Regions from separate parts of the Leucobacter albus genome, predicted to be linked through region 1. Evidence: predicted binding sites of a transcription regulator. Region 1 holds the regulator's gene; each other region holds the start of a gene.

Region 1 (4,136 bases):
TTCAGCGCGATCGTGCACCGAGACAACGCCTACGCCTACGGCACGATGATGACCGAGCGCCTGCGCAAGCTCATTCCGCGCCAGCAGTTCGAGGTGCCCATTCAGGCCGCGATCGGCGCCCGCGTGATCGCGCGCGAGAACATTCGCGCGATTCGCAAAGACGTGCTCGCGAAGTGCTACGGCGGCGACATCAGCCGCAAGCGCAAGCTGCTTGAAAAGCAGAAGGAGGGCAAGAAGCGCATGAAGATGGTGGGCCGCGTTGAGGTGCCACAGGAAGCGTTTATTGCCGCGCTCTCTGGCGACGTTGAGGGTAAGGAATCGTCGAAGAAGTGAACGCACCCCGCAGATCAAGCTATACACGCATGCCCGTCGCCTACGCGGCGATCGGAGCGTCTGGCGCGCCAGATCTCATGCGATTTCCGCCGGCCGGGAGCACCCCGTACGAGGAGGCCGTGCAGCTCGGCAGCGGCCAAGAGCGCTTTCTCACCGCTGCGAATCTCCTCATGACCTGGGGGGCCCATCGCGCAGCGGGTGTTGTGGTCGACGAGATCGAGCGCGGCGAGGCCGAAGAATACCTCGGCGTGCAGTTCTCCGAGGGGGGCACCCCCGAACTCGGCGAGGCACCCGAGCAGCTCTTCAGCCCCGAGGGCGAGGCCTACATTCTCCCGGGAACGACCGCGACGCTCACGATTGCGGGGGGGCAGCGCCGGCCCATTCTGGTGATCTCGACCGTCGAGGAGCCGCAGCGGCTTGGCTTCGCCTGGGGCGACCGCGAGGAGGTTCCCGGGTTCGGCGAGCAGCTCATTACCGTTGAGCAGCGTGCAGACGGCACCGTTTGGGCCGTCGCGCGCGGGTTCACATTTCTGACAAGCTCTGGCCTGCTCGCCGGCCGCAAGCAGCGTTCGGAGCTTCGCGATGTCGTCGAGCTCGCACAGGCCTTCGTGGCCGCGCTGACCCCTGGCGCCGCGATCCGCACCGGCGTTGTGCCGGCGGCGAGCGACGCGGCGGGCGGCGACGCGGGCGACGGGGCCGGCGACCCGGTACCGACGGCGCTGGCAGCGCCGGCCCCCGACTCCGACTCCGCCTCCGACCCCGCCTCCGACTCCGCCTCCGACGCAGGCGACAAGCCCCAGGGGGCCTGACCATGCCGAGCGTGCTCCCCGACGGCGAGCCCGCGCCGGCAGACGGGGCGTTGCCCGCGAGCGTGCTCGAAGGCGCGGTAGATCGCGCCTTCGGCGTGTACGTGCACGTGCCTTACTGCCGCGTGCGCTGCGGGTATTGCGACTTCAACACGTACACTGCGAGCGAGCTCGGCGGGGGTGCGAGCCAGGCTGGCTACGCCTCTGAGGCCGCGACTGAGCTGAGTTTCGGGGCGGGCGTGATGCGCGCTGCCGGGCTGCCCGAGCGGCCGGTGTCTACGGTGTTCTTTGGCGGGGGCACGCCCACCCTGCTGCCCGCAAGCGATCTTGCCCTCATGCTTGCCCGGGTGCGCGACGAGTGGGGCTTAGCGCCAGGCGCCGAGATCACCACCGAGGCGAACCCCGATTCGGTCGATGAGGCCTACCTCGAGACCCTCGCTGAGGCGGGGTTCACGCGCGTCAGCTTTGGCATGCAGTCTGCCGTGCCGCACGTGCTCCACACGCTCGACCGCACCCACACGCCTGAGCGCGTGCCGGTCGTCGTTGCAGCCGCGCGTGCCGTCGGCCTGCAGGTGAGCCTCGACCTGATCTACGGCACGCCGGGGGAGTCGCTCGCCGATTGGGAGCGCTCGCTCGACGCCGCGCTCGAAAATGCCCCAGACCACCTGTCGGCCTACGCCCTGATCGTCGAGGCTGGCACGAAGCTCGCCGGGCAGATTCGCCGCGGCCAGGTCGCCGAGCCAGACGACGACCTGCACGCTGAGATGTACGAGCTGCTCGACGCGCGCCTCGCAGCGGCCGGCTACGACTGGTACGAGATCAGCAACTGGTCGCGCACCGCCGACACGCGCTCGCGGCATAACCTGTCGTACTGGACTGGCGAGGATTGGTGGGGCGCGGGCCCGGGCGCGCACAGCCACATGGGTGGGCTGCGCTGGTGGAACGTGAAGCACCCGCGCGCCTACGCTGAGCGCATGTCGCAGGGGCTGTCGCCTGCGCACGCCCGCGAGACGCTCACCGACGAGGCCCGCCACAGTGAGCGCGTGCTGCTCGAGACGCGCATCAAAGACGGCTTCCCGATCGCCGCTCTCAGCGAACACGGCCGGGCCGCCATCGCTGGCCTCATCGGCGACGGGCTGATCGATGGCCGCGCGGCGCTTGGCGTCGCGGGGGCCGAGCCGCGCGTCGTTCCGACGCTTCGCGGTCGGCTGCTAGCGGACACGGTCGTCGCGAAACTGCTCGAGTAGTAGACTGGCACTCAGATTGTTCGAGTGCCAGTTCGAGTGCGAGAGGGGGTGCGCGATGATCTCGGAGCGCAGCCTCGCCGTGCTACACGCGATCGTGGGCGACTACGTCGCCCTGAACGAGCCAGTCGGGTCGAAGTCAATCGTCGAGCGGCACGCTTTCGGCGTCTCGGCGGCGACGATACGCAACGACATGGCGCTGCTCGAAGACGATGAGCTCATCGCCCAGACACATACGTCGTCGGGCAGGGTGCCGACCGACAAGGGCTACCGGCTCTACGTCGACACGCTCGCAAAACTGCGGCCAATGACCCAGGCGCAGCGCACGGCGATCGAGCGATTTCTTGGGGAGTCGAGCGACCTCGACGATGTGATGGCCCGCACAGTGCGGCTGCTCTCGCAGCTCACCAACCAGGTCGCGGTGGTACAGTACCCGTCGCTGCGCTCGGTCGCGGTGCGCCACATCGACCTCGTCGCGCTCGGCGAGAATCGGGTGCTGTGCGTGCTCATTCTGGGCAACGGCGTTGTCGAGCAGCACACCGCGACGCTGCCTGCCAATCGAGCGAGCGAGCAGTGGCTGAACACCGCGCGCGAGCGCATTGCGACCGCGGTTGTCGGGCAAGATATCGACGCGGCGGATCGAGGGGTCGCCGAGCTCGTCAGCTCGGTGAGCGAGTGGATCGGGCCCGCAGACACCGAGCTCGCGCTCAGCGTGCTTTCGGCGGTGTCGCAGCAATTGCAGGCCAATCGCAGCGATCGGATCGCGGTTGCGGGCGCGGCGAACCTCACGCGGCCTGGCGAGTTCGCCGGCTCCCTTCCCACCGTGCTCGAGGCGATCGAGGAGCAGGTGACCCTGCTCAGACTGTTCGGCGAGCTCGTACAAGACGAGCGCGAGATCGCCGCGTCGATCGGGCGCGAAAACGAGGCCTACGGCCTCTCGGATGCGTCGATCATCGCGACGAGCTACGAGCAGCTCGGCGCGTCTAGGCTCGGCGTGCTTGGCCCGCTGCGCATGGATTACGCCGGGAATATCCAGGCAGTGCGCGCCGTTGCGAGATACCTGAACCGGCTGCTCAGCGAAGACCGCTGAGCCCCTCCAGCACAACGTTTCATACTCACCAACGACACCTAGGAGTTCAACTGTGGCGGATCACTACGAGACGCTCGGCGTTTCTCGCGAAGCGAGCCTCGAAGAGATCAAGAAGGCGTATCGCAAGCTGGCCCGCCAGCTGCACCCCGACGTGAACCCGAGCGAGGAGGCCGCTGAGCGCTTCAAGAGCGTCACGCACGCCTACGACGTGCTCAGCGACACCGAGCAGCGCCAGCGCTACGACATGGGTGGCGGCCAGGGCGGCGCAGGTGGCTTTGGAGACATCTTCGAGACCTTCTTCGGCGGCGGTTTCGGCGGCGGCTCGCGCGGCCCGCGCACGCGCGAGGAGCGCGGCGAAGACGCGCTCATTCGCGTCGACGTGAAGCTCGAGGAGGTGGTGTTTGGCGTGCAGCGCGATGTCACCGTGAACACCGCCGTGCTCTGCAACACCTGCGGCGGCAACGGGTGCCAGCCCGGCACCCACCCCGTGACCTGCGACGTCTGCCGCGGCCAGGGCCAGGTGCAGCGCGAGGTGCGCTCGCTGTTCGGCAACGTCGTGACGATGCACCCGTGCGGCAGCTGCCAGGGCTACGGCACGATTATCGAGAACGCGTGCGTCGAGTGCGCGGGCAAGGGCAGGCTGCGCGAGCGTCGCACGCTGCA
Region 2 (4,136 bases), on a different contig from region 1:
CGCTCCCGCATATGGGCAGGCTCCCGCCTACAACATGGCAGCGCCGCCCAAGCCGAAGGGTCTCGCGCTCACCGCCATGATTCTTGGTATCGCGGCCCTCGTGCTGTTCTTCATCCCCTTCCTCAGCCCGCTGCTCGGCCTCGTCGCGCTCGTGCTCGGCATCATGGCACTGATCAAGAAGCAGTCGCTCGGCTTTGGGCTCACCGGCCTCATCACCGGCGCGCTCGGCCTCATCATCGGCGGCATCATCACGATCGGCGTGATCGTGGCGTTCTCGATGGGCGGCGATCTCGTGTCGCAGAGCATGGACGCCGCCGAGGCCTGCCAGAACGGCGCGACCTCGGTCGAGGTGCTCGGCGAGACGATCTCGTGTGACACCCTGCTCCGGGGCTCGACCAACTAGGGGAGTCTACGCTCAGCAGCGCTCGGCGAGCAGTGCGACATGCCTGCCCGCCGAGCGGCTGAGCACGAGGGTCGCCGACTCCGGCCCCTTCAGACGCAGGCGCGTACGCAGCGCGGCGGGATCCACATCCACGCCGCGCTTTTTGATTTCTAGCCGCCCGATGCCGCGTTGCGCGAGCGCGCGCTTGAGCTCCTTCTCTCGCGTCGGCAGCTCCTCGACGACGCGAAACACCTGCGCGAAGGGCGTTGTGGGCTCCCGGTCGGTCGACAGGTAGGCGATGCCCTCGTGCAGCATGCCGGCGTCGAGCTCGGCAGCCAGCAGGCCGATGAGGCGCGCCCGAATGACGGCGCCGTCGGGTTCGAGCAGGTACTCTCCAATGCCGCGCACGTCGGCATCTGGCGCGTCGTCTGCCGCGAGCAGCTCGTGCACGGCTGCGGTGTGTTCGGGCGAGCCGCCGCCGCGGAGCACTGTCGCCGCTCGCCGCACGCCCGGCCGCGCCCCAGCACCGAACCAGAGGCCCATCTCGACGAGCTGCCCGTCGACCGACACCCACTGGGCCTCGGCGTCGACCGGAATGAGCTCACGGTCGAGGCCCGGCCCGAGCTTCACGCCACCTGTGTGTGCCGCGCGGGCCGAGGCAAAGGCGAAGTCGAGCGAGGGGGAGTAATCGTCTGCGTGCACACGGCGAGTGTCGCGGTGGCCGGCCGTGCGCCGCGCAGGGTCGAGAAAAACGCCCTCTGCCTCGCCGGGCCCGACAACCGTTGCGTCGCCCACGATGACGTCGACCGAGGGTGCGCTGCCTCGGCTCTCTGCAAGCGCGCGGGCGGCGACGCCGAGGTTGTGCTTTGCGAACGCCGCGGTCAGCGGGTCGAGTTCTACCGCGCGCACGCCGATCCCGGCGCACAGCAGCGCGAGCGACTCGGCGCCAAGCCCGCACCCGAGGTCTGCGACAGTGTCGCAGCCCGAGAAGCGAGCGGCGTGCAGGTTCGCAACGACGAAGCGCGAGGCCTGCTCGAGGCCCGCCTGCGTGAGCAGCAGCTCGGGAGCGAGCGGGCCGAACTTCGCCCCGGCGCGCTCGCGCAGCCCGGTGACCGTGAGCGCCGCCGCGATGAGGTCGGTGTCGTCGCTCTGGCGGCGCAGCTTGGCTGAAACGCGGTCGAACGCCGAACCGTCTGCGCGCAGTGCTGCCGCGGCGGCAAGCAGCTCGCTGCCAGCGGGCGATGCGAGTTCGGCCCAACCCGGGAGCGAAGAAACCGGCCGGGGGAGGTGTTCCCCCGGCCGGTTGTCATCGCTGGTCACGAGTAGTAGTAGCTGCCGCTCGCCGCTGCGCCGATGAGCATGACGATCGCGCCGATGTAGAGAATGATGAAGAGCGTGCCGAGCGCAAACACGCAGTAGCCGTAGATGAGCCCGGTGAGGGCGAGGCCGCGGCCCCGATCGCCGGTGCGCTTGATCTGGCTGAGGCCCATGTGCCCGAAGATGATGCCCGCGAGCGGCATCATGAAAGTCACGATGATCGAGATGAGCGCGTAGGTGTTCGTGTCGCTCACGGTCGTGCGTTCGGGCGCCTGCTGGCCGTAGCTATAGGCTGCTGCTGCCGCGCCCTGGTCGTAGGGGGCTCCGTAGCTCGGCGGGTACGGCTGGCCGGCGTACGACTCGGGGAGCGGTGCGGTCGGCTGAGTGAACGCCGCCTCGGTGAGCGGCTCGGTCGGCTGCGTGAATGCCGCCTCTGTCGCGTGTGGCGTTGGCTCGGCGGGTGGGGTGGTGCTCATAGCGCTCCCAAATTCGGTGGTCGGGCTTATCAGCTTACCCAGGGCGGGCTGTGTTCGCTGTGCGCGATTCCGCTCCCAACGGTTGGCACTCGCCTTGCATGAGTGCCAACCGGGGCCATAGAATCTCGTACAGAGGCACCCGTAAGGGGTGTAAAACCAACAGCTTTGGAAAGAGGTCAACCGTGTCGGTCGCCATCAAGCCGCTCGAGGATCGTATCGTCATCCAGCAGGTCGAGGCGGAGCAGACCACTGCTTCCGGTCTCGTCATTCCTGACAGCGCGAAGGAAAAGCCCCAGGAGGGCAAGGTTGTTGCAGTGGGCCCCGGCCGCGTCTCAGACAACGGCACCCGCATTCCCGTCGACGTGAGCGTTGGTGACATCGTCATCTACTCGAAGTTCGGCGGCACCGAGATCAAGGCCGCTGGCGAGGAGTACCTCGTGCTCTCGAGCCGCGACATCCTCGCAGTCATCGAGCGCTAAATCGCACTCTGAACCGGGGTCGCACCGTGCTGGTGCGGCCCCGGTTTTGCGTTTGGGTGCCCTCGGGCACCTGGCGCCTCTGGCGCCTCTGGCGCCTCTGGCTCCTCTGGCGTCTCTCGATATGGCAGGAGTTGTCGCTTGCGCGCAAACATAGCGACAACAACTGCCATATGTAAGGTGGCTGCCCGCTTCGACAGGCGTAGACTAGCTCGGTGAAACAAACACGCGCTGGCTTAGGCTATGGACTCGGTGCGTACCTGATTTGGGGCGCTTTCCCGCCATTTTTCACCCTGATCGCGGTCGTGAACCCGTTCGAGGTCGTCTCGTGGCGCGTCATGACGACGCTGCTCGTGTGCGCGCTCATCGTGACGGTGACGCGCAGGTGGAGCAGGGTGCGCGCGGTGCTGTCGTCGCCCAAGACCTTCGGCATGTTCGTGCTGTCGGCCATCTTGTTGTACGCCAACTGGCAGATCTTTGTCGTCGGCGTGGTCACTGGGCACGTGCTCGAGACGTCGCTGGGCTACTTCATCAACCCGCTGTTTACAATTCTGTTTGGTGTGATCTTCTGGCGCGAGCGACTCTCGCGGTTGCAGTGGATCGCGGTCAGCGTTGCGGGCGTCGGGGTGCTGTACTCGGCGATCGCCTATGGGCGTGTGCCTTGGATCGCGCTCGGCATCGCGCTGAGCTTTGGCCTGTACGGGGTCGTGCACCAGCGCATCGAGCACGTCGACGGCGTGACGGGCCTCACGGTCGAGACGCTCGTTTCGGTGCCCATCGGCATCGTGCAGCTGATCGTCGTCGCCTCGGTGGCGGGCCTCGGCGCGTTCTCGTTCGGCCCGCTGATCGCCGGGCTCGTGCTGGTGAGCGGGCTGCTGACTGCCGTGCCACTCATTCTGTTCGGCGAGGCGGCGCGCAGGCTGCCGCTCACCTATCTCGGGTTCCTGCAGTTCCTCACACCGATTCTCGCGTTCCTGTTCGGCTACTTCGTGATGGGCGAGGAGCTCCCGCTGAGCCGCTGGGTCGGTTTTGTCGGGGTGTGGATCGCGCTGATGTTCTTGATTGCCGACATGATTTTACGCTTGCGGCGAGCACCGAGCCCGGAGCTCGCTCATCAGCCTCATACCGGCCCGATTCCCTTAGACTAGTAACTCTACGTCGACGCCACGAGCATTAAAGAGGTTGTATGGAACAGCGTGACCCCTTCGCGTTCACAGGACTCACCTACGACGACGTGTTGCTGCTACCCGCGCACACCGACGTCATTCCGAGCGAGGCCGATACCTCGACGCAGCTCACGAGGCGTGTGCGCCTCGCGATGCCGTTGATCTCGGCCGCAATGGATACGGTCACCGAGACGCGCATGGCCGTCGCCATGGCGCGCAACGGTGGCCTGGGTATTTTGCACAGAAACCTGTCGATTCAAGACCAGGCAGAGATGGTCGACCGGGTGAAGCGCTCTGAGGCTGGCATGATCACGAACCC
Region 3 (4,136 bases), on a different contig from region 1:
CCGGGCTCCGCGAGCGGGTTGCCGAAGATCGCCTGCATGATGAGGCCAGAGACCGCGAGGCCAACACCGACGAGCACGCTCATCGCGACGCGGGGGAAGCGGATCGCCCAGAGTGCCTCGTCACCAGCTGGCACCGAGGGCAACGGCAGCCAATCGATGCCCAGGCGGTGCAGCACGGAGCCGAGCACCTCGTGCGGCGGAATCGCCAGCTGGCCAGTGCCCGCCGAGATCAGCACACTGAGCACGAGCAGAATCGCGAGTACGCCAAACAACAGGGGTGCGCGACTGCCTCGCCGCGACAGCGAGGTTCGGTCGGTGCTTTTCATGCTCGCGCGGGGGGCTTTCTAGGAGATCCGGGCGCAGATCGCGCCGTGTACAGAGGGAATTTCAGCGAATCCCCCGCATCATCATACCTTTGTGAGGTTAAGCTTGCTCGGGTCACACTTTTGAGAGGGTATCGATGCACAAGCCGCGCACATCTCGCACGAGAGCCGCACTCGTAATTGCCCTCGGCGTTGCCCTCACGCTGACGGGCTGCCAGACGGGCGCTCCCGAGGCTTCGGGCGGTGGCAGCGCCGCGGCGGAGCTCGCTCCCCTCGACTCGCTCACCCCGCTCGCAGACCCGCTGAGTTACGAGGGGCCGACGACCGCACTCGTTGGCCCACCGACGGTGACGCCGCTCGCCGAGAAACCGACCGCCTCGCTGCCGGTGACCGTGCAATCGCACGACCGGTCGGGCGATGTGCCGGTCGAGGTGACTGACACGTCGCGCGTGCTCGCGGTCTCGCTGACGGGCACGCTGAGCGACATCGTCTACAACCTCGGGCTCGGCGACCAGCTCATTGGCCGAGACGCCACGACGTCATTTCCAGGCGCAGAGAAGCTCCCACTCGTGGTGCGCGGTGGCCACGATATCGAAGCCGAGTCGGTGCTGGGCCTCGAGCCCTCCGTGATCTTCACTGACCTGAGCGTCGGGGGCATCGACTTCGTGACCATGATGCGCAACGCCGGCGTGCCCGTCGTTGTGGTGAAACGATCGGTCGACCCTGAGTCGAGCGCCGCCGCGACCGAGCAGATTGCCGCCGCTCTGGGCGTCGCCGACGCCGCGGCCGAGCTCAACCAGAAGGTCGCCGACGCCATCGCAGCGAAGGAGGCCGAGGTTTCCCGGCTCATTCCCAGCGACGAGACCAAGCGCCCCCGCGTCGCCTTCCTGTATGTGCGAGGCGGCGCTGGCGTGTTCTACCTGTTTGGCGAGGGCAGCGGGGTCGACACGCTCCTCGACTCCCTCGGCGTCATCGATGTTGCCGAGGAGGTCGGCTGGAAGGGCGAGCGCCCCATGACCGACGAGGCGCTCGTGAAGATGGATCCAGACATCATCTTGGTGATGTCGAAGGGGCTTAACAGCACCGACGGTGTCGACGGCCTGATCGAGGCGCAGCCGAGCATCGCGCTCACGACAGCGGGCAAGAAGCGCCGCATCATCGACATTGATGACGCGCTGCTCTTCGCGAGCGCCGGTCGCACGCCCGACGTCATCGATGCCCTCGCTCGCGCGATATATATTCCCGACTCGCTGTAGGCTGCTCCCAGCCCGTTCAGCAATCGCCGCACACCGGCGGGGTATTCTGTATCGGTAATGCTGTCGAGGCCGCCCGGCCCGACGCTGGCGAATGAAATGGGAGTTGCGGGTGGCGAAGGATCACGAGGCGGCGCACGGAACACATCCGCGCCGCGCGGCCACGACCGACTACCCCAAGGATCGCTTCGACGACATTTCCAACGACCGCGCCGTCGGCAGCCACCGGGTCACCGCGCAGCCGAGGGTGACCTGGCACTTCGTCGTTGGCGGGCTGATTGGCGCAGCGCTGCTGACCACGATCGGCATCGTCGGTGTGACGCTCGCTGGCTCGAGTGGAAAGCTCCCGCTCATGCCCGAGACCGAGACTGCCGAGGCCCCCGCCAAGGTGAAGCCGGCACTCGACCCCGAGGCCACCGTCGCCGTGCTCGATGGCACCGAGAGCCAGGGCGATGTCGCCTCGGGGGTCGCCGCCGCGATCACCGAGCAGGGCTGGGGCGTGATCGCGCTTGCTGGGCCCGCAGCGAGCGCCGATATTGAGATCTCAGCGGTGTTCTACGCCGACGCCGCAGACGAGGCCGCTGCCCTGGGGCTCGCGAAGGAGCTCGGAGGGGTTTCGACCTACCTCGCGACCGAATACGCCGACAGTGGCGCGCGACTCACCGTGCTCATCGGCACCGACTACGCCGGCCCGGGCAAGCCGTAGCCCCGCGGGCGATCTGCGTTCGCTCCGGGCGAGCGCCTCTCCTTGCACTCTCAGCACCAGAGTGCCAAAATTAGTGTTAGCAGTCGGATCGACTGAGTGCTAAACCTGGCGCAGTACACCTGTGGTGTCTGCCGCTTTCCCTAGACGTCCGGGAGGGGCGAATTACATGGCAAAGATGATTGCGTTTGACGAAGAGGCACGTCGCGGCCTTGAGCGGGGTCTCAACATCCTCGCTGACACTGTCAAGGTGACGCTGGGCCCGCGCGGCCGCAACGTCGTCCTTGAGAAGAAGTGGGGCGCCCCGACGATCACCAACGATGGCGTTTCGATCGCCAAGGAGATCGAGCTCGACGACCCGTACGAGAAGATCGGCGCCGAGCTCGTCAAGGAGGTCGCGAAGAAGACCGACGACGTCGCAGGCGACGGCACCACCACCGCAACCGTGCTCGCTCAGGCGCTCGTGCGCGAGGGCCTGCGCAACGTTGCCGCTGGCAGCGACCCCATCGCCCTGAAGAAGGGCATCGAGAAGGCAGTGGCAGCGGTCATCACCGAGCTGCACGCAAACTCGAAGGAGATCGAGACCACCGCCGAGATCGCAGCGACCGCTTCGATCTCCGCAGCCGACGAGCAGATCGGCGCACTGATCGCCGAGGCTATCGACAAGGTCGGCAAGGAGGGCGTCGTCACCGTTGAGGAGTCGAACACCTTCGGCACCGAGCTCGAGCTCACCGAGGGCATGCGCTTCGACAAGGGCTACCTCTCGGCGTACTTCGTCACCGACGCTGACCGCCAGGAAGTCGTCTTCGAAGACCCCTACATTCTCGTCGTCAACAGCAAGGTCTCGAACATCAAGGATCTGCTCCCCGTCGTCGATCCGGTTATCCAGTCGGGCAAGCAGCTCCTCATCATCGCTGAGGACGTCGAGGGCGAAGCACTCGCGACCCTCGTGCTCAACAAGATCCGCGGCATCTTCAAGTCGGCAGCCGTCAAGGCTCCGGGCTTCGGCGATCGCCGCAAGGCAATGCTCCAGGACATCGCTATCCTCACCGGCGGCCAGGTCATCTCGGAAGAGGTCGGCCTGAAGCTCGAGAACGCAACGCTCGACATGCTCGGCACCGCTCGCAAGGTCATCATCACCAAGGATGAGACCACCATCGTTCAGGGTGGCGGCGAGAAGGAAGCGGTCGAGGGCCGCGTGCAGCAGATCCGTCGCGAGATCGACAACACCGACAGCGACTACGACCGCGAGAAGCTCCAGGAGCGCCTCGCGAAGCTCGCTGGTGGCGTCGCAGTCATCAAGGCAGGAGCCGCGACCGAGGTCGAGCTCAAGGAGCGCAAGCACCGCATCGAAGACGCAGTGCGCAACGCGAAGGCAGCTGTTGAGGAGGGCATCGTCCCCGGCGGCGGCGTCGCACTCATCCAGGCAGGCGCGAAGGCGTTCGCGAACCTCGAGCTCACCGGCGAAGAGGCAACCGGCGCGGCAATCGTGCAGGTCGCTATCGAGGCACCGCTGAAGCAGATCGCGCTCAACGCTGGCCTCGAGCCCGGCGTCGTCGCGCACAAGGTCTCGGAGCTCCCCGTGGGCCAGGGCCTCAACGCAGCGACCGGCGAGTACGTCGACATGCTCGCAGCCGGCATCAACGACCCGGTGAAGGTCACCCGCTCGGCCCTGCAGAACGCAGCGTCGATTGCAGGCCTCTTCCTCACCACCGAGGCAGTTGTCGCTGACAAGCCCGAGCCCGCTGCTCCCATGGCAGCTGACCCGGGTGCAGGCATGGACTTCTAAGCCCCAGCGCAGCAAAAGGGCCTGGGCCACACCTTCGGGTGTGGCCCAGGCCCTTTGTCGTAGAGACG

The links. Region 1 encodes HrcA, which represses chaperone genes, less so after heat shock. Its sites were predicted from a motif close to TTNGCACTCGNNNNNNNCGAGTGCNAA; they were not measured.
Region 2: a site for HrcA is predicted at 2,258-2,284, ahead of groES (co-chaperone GroES). Genes of this name have one in related genera too.
Region 3: a site for HrcA is predicted at 2,359-2,385, ahead of groL (chaperonin GroEL). Genes of this name have one in related genera too.

What each region holds. Positions count from the first base shown of each region.
Region 1 covers NZ_BAAAKZ010000003.1:518,998-523,133, forward strand. The annotation lists gene lepA (translation elongation factor 4) at 1-333, shown strand, start outside; gene ABD115_RS06035 (DUF1990 family protein) at 330-1,142, shown strand; gene hemW (radical SAM family heme chaperone HemW) at 1,145-2,386, shown strand; gene hrcA (heat-inducible transcriptional repressor HrcA) at 2,442-3,473, shown strand; gene dnaJ (molecular chaperone DnaJ) at 3,526-4,136, shown strand, end outside.
Region 2 covers NZ_BAAAKZ010000017.1:206,652-210,787, reverse strand. The annotation lists gene ABD115_RS15945 (hypothetical protein) at 1-403, shown strand, start outside; gene ABD115_RS15940 (THUMP-like domain-containing protein) at 416-1,606, opposite strand; gene ABD115_RS15935 (DUF4190 domain-containing protein) at 1,699-2,175, opposite strand; gene groES (co-chaperone GroES) at 2,358-2,654, shown strand; gene rarD (EamA family transporter RarD) at 2,867-3,799, shown strand; gene guaB (IMP dehydrogenase) at 3,838-4,136, shown strand, end outside.
Region 3 covers NZ_BAAAKZ010000002.1:411,425-415,560, forward strand. The annotation lists gene ABD115_RS03460 (FecCD family ABC transporter permease) at 1-326, opposite strand, end outside; gene ABD115_RS03465 (heme/hemin ABC transporter substrate-binding protein) at 461-1,579, shown strand; gene ABD115_RS03470 (LytR C-terminal domain-containing protein) at 1,689-2,282, shown strand; gene groL (chaperonin GroEL) at 2,449-4,068, shown strand.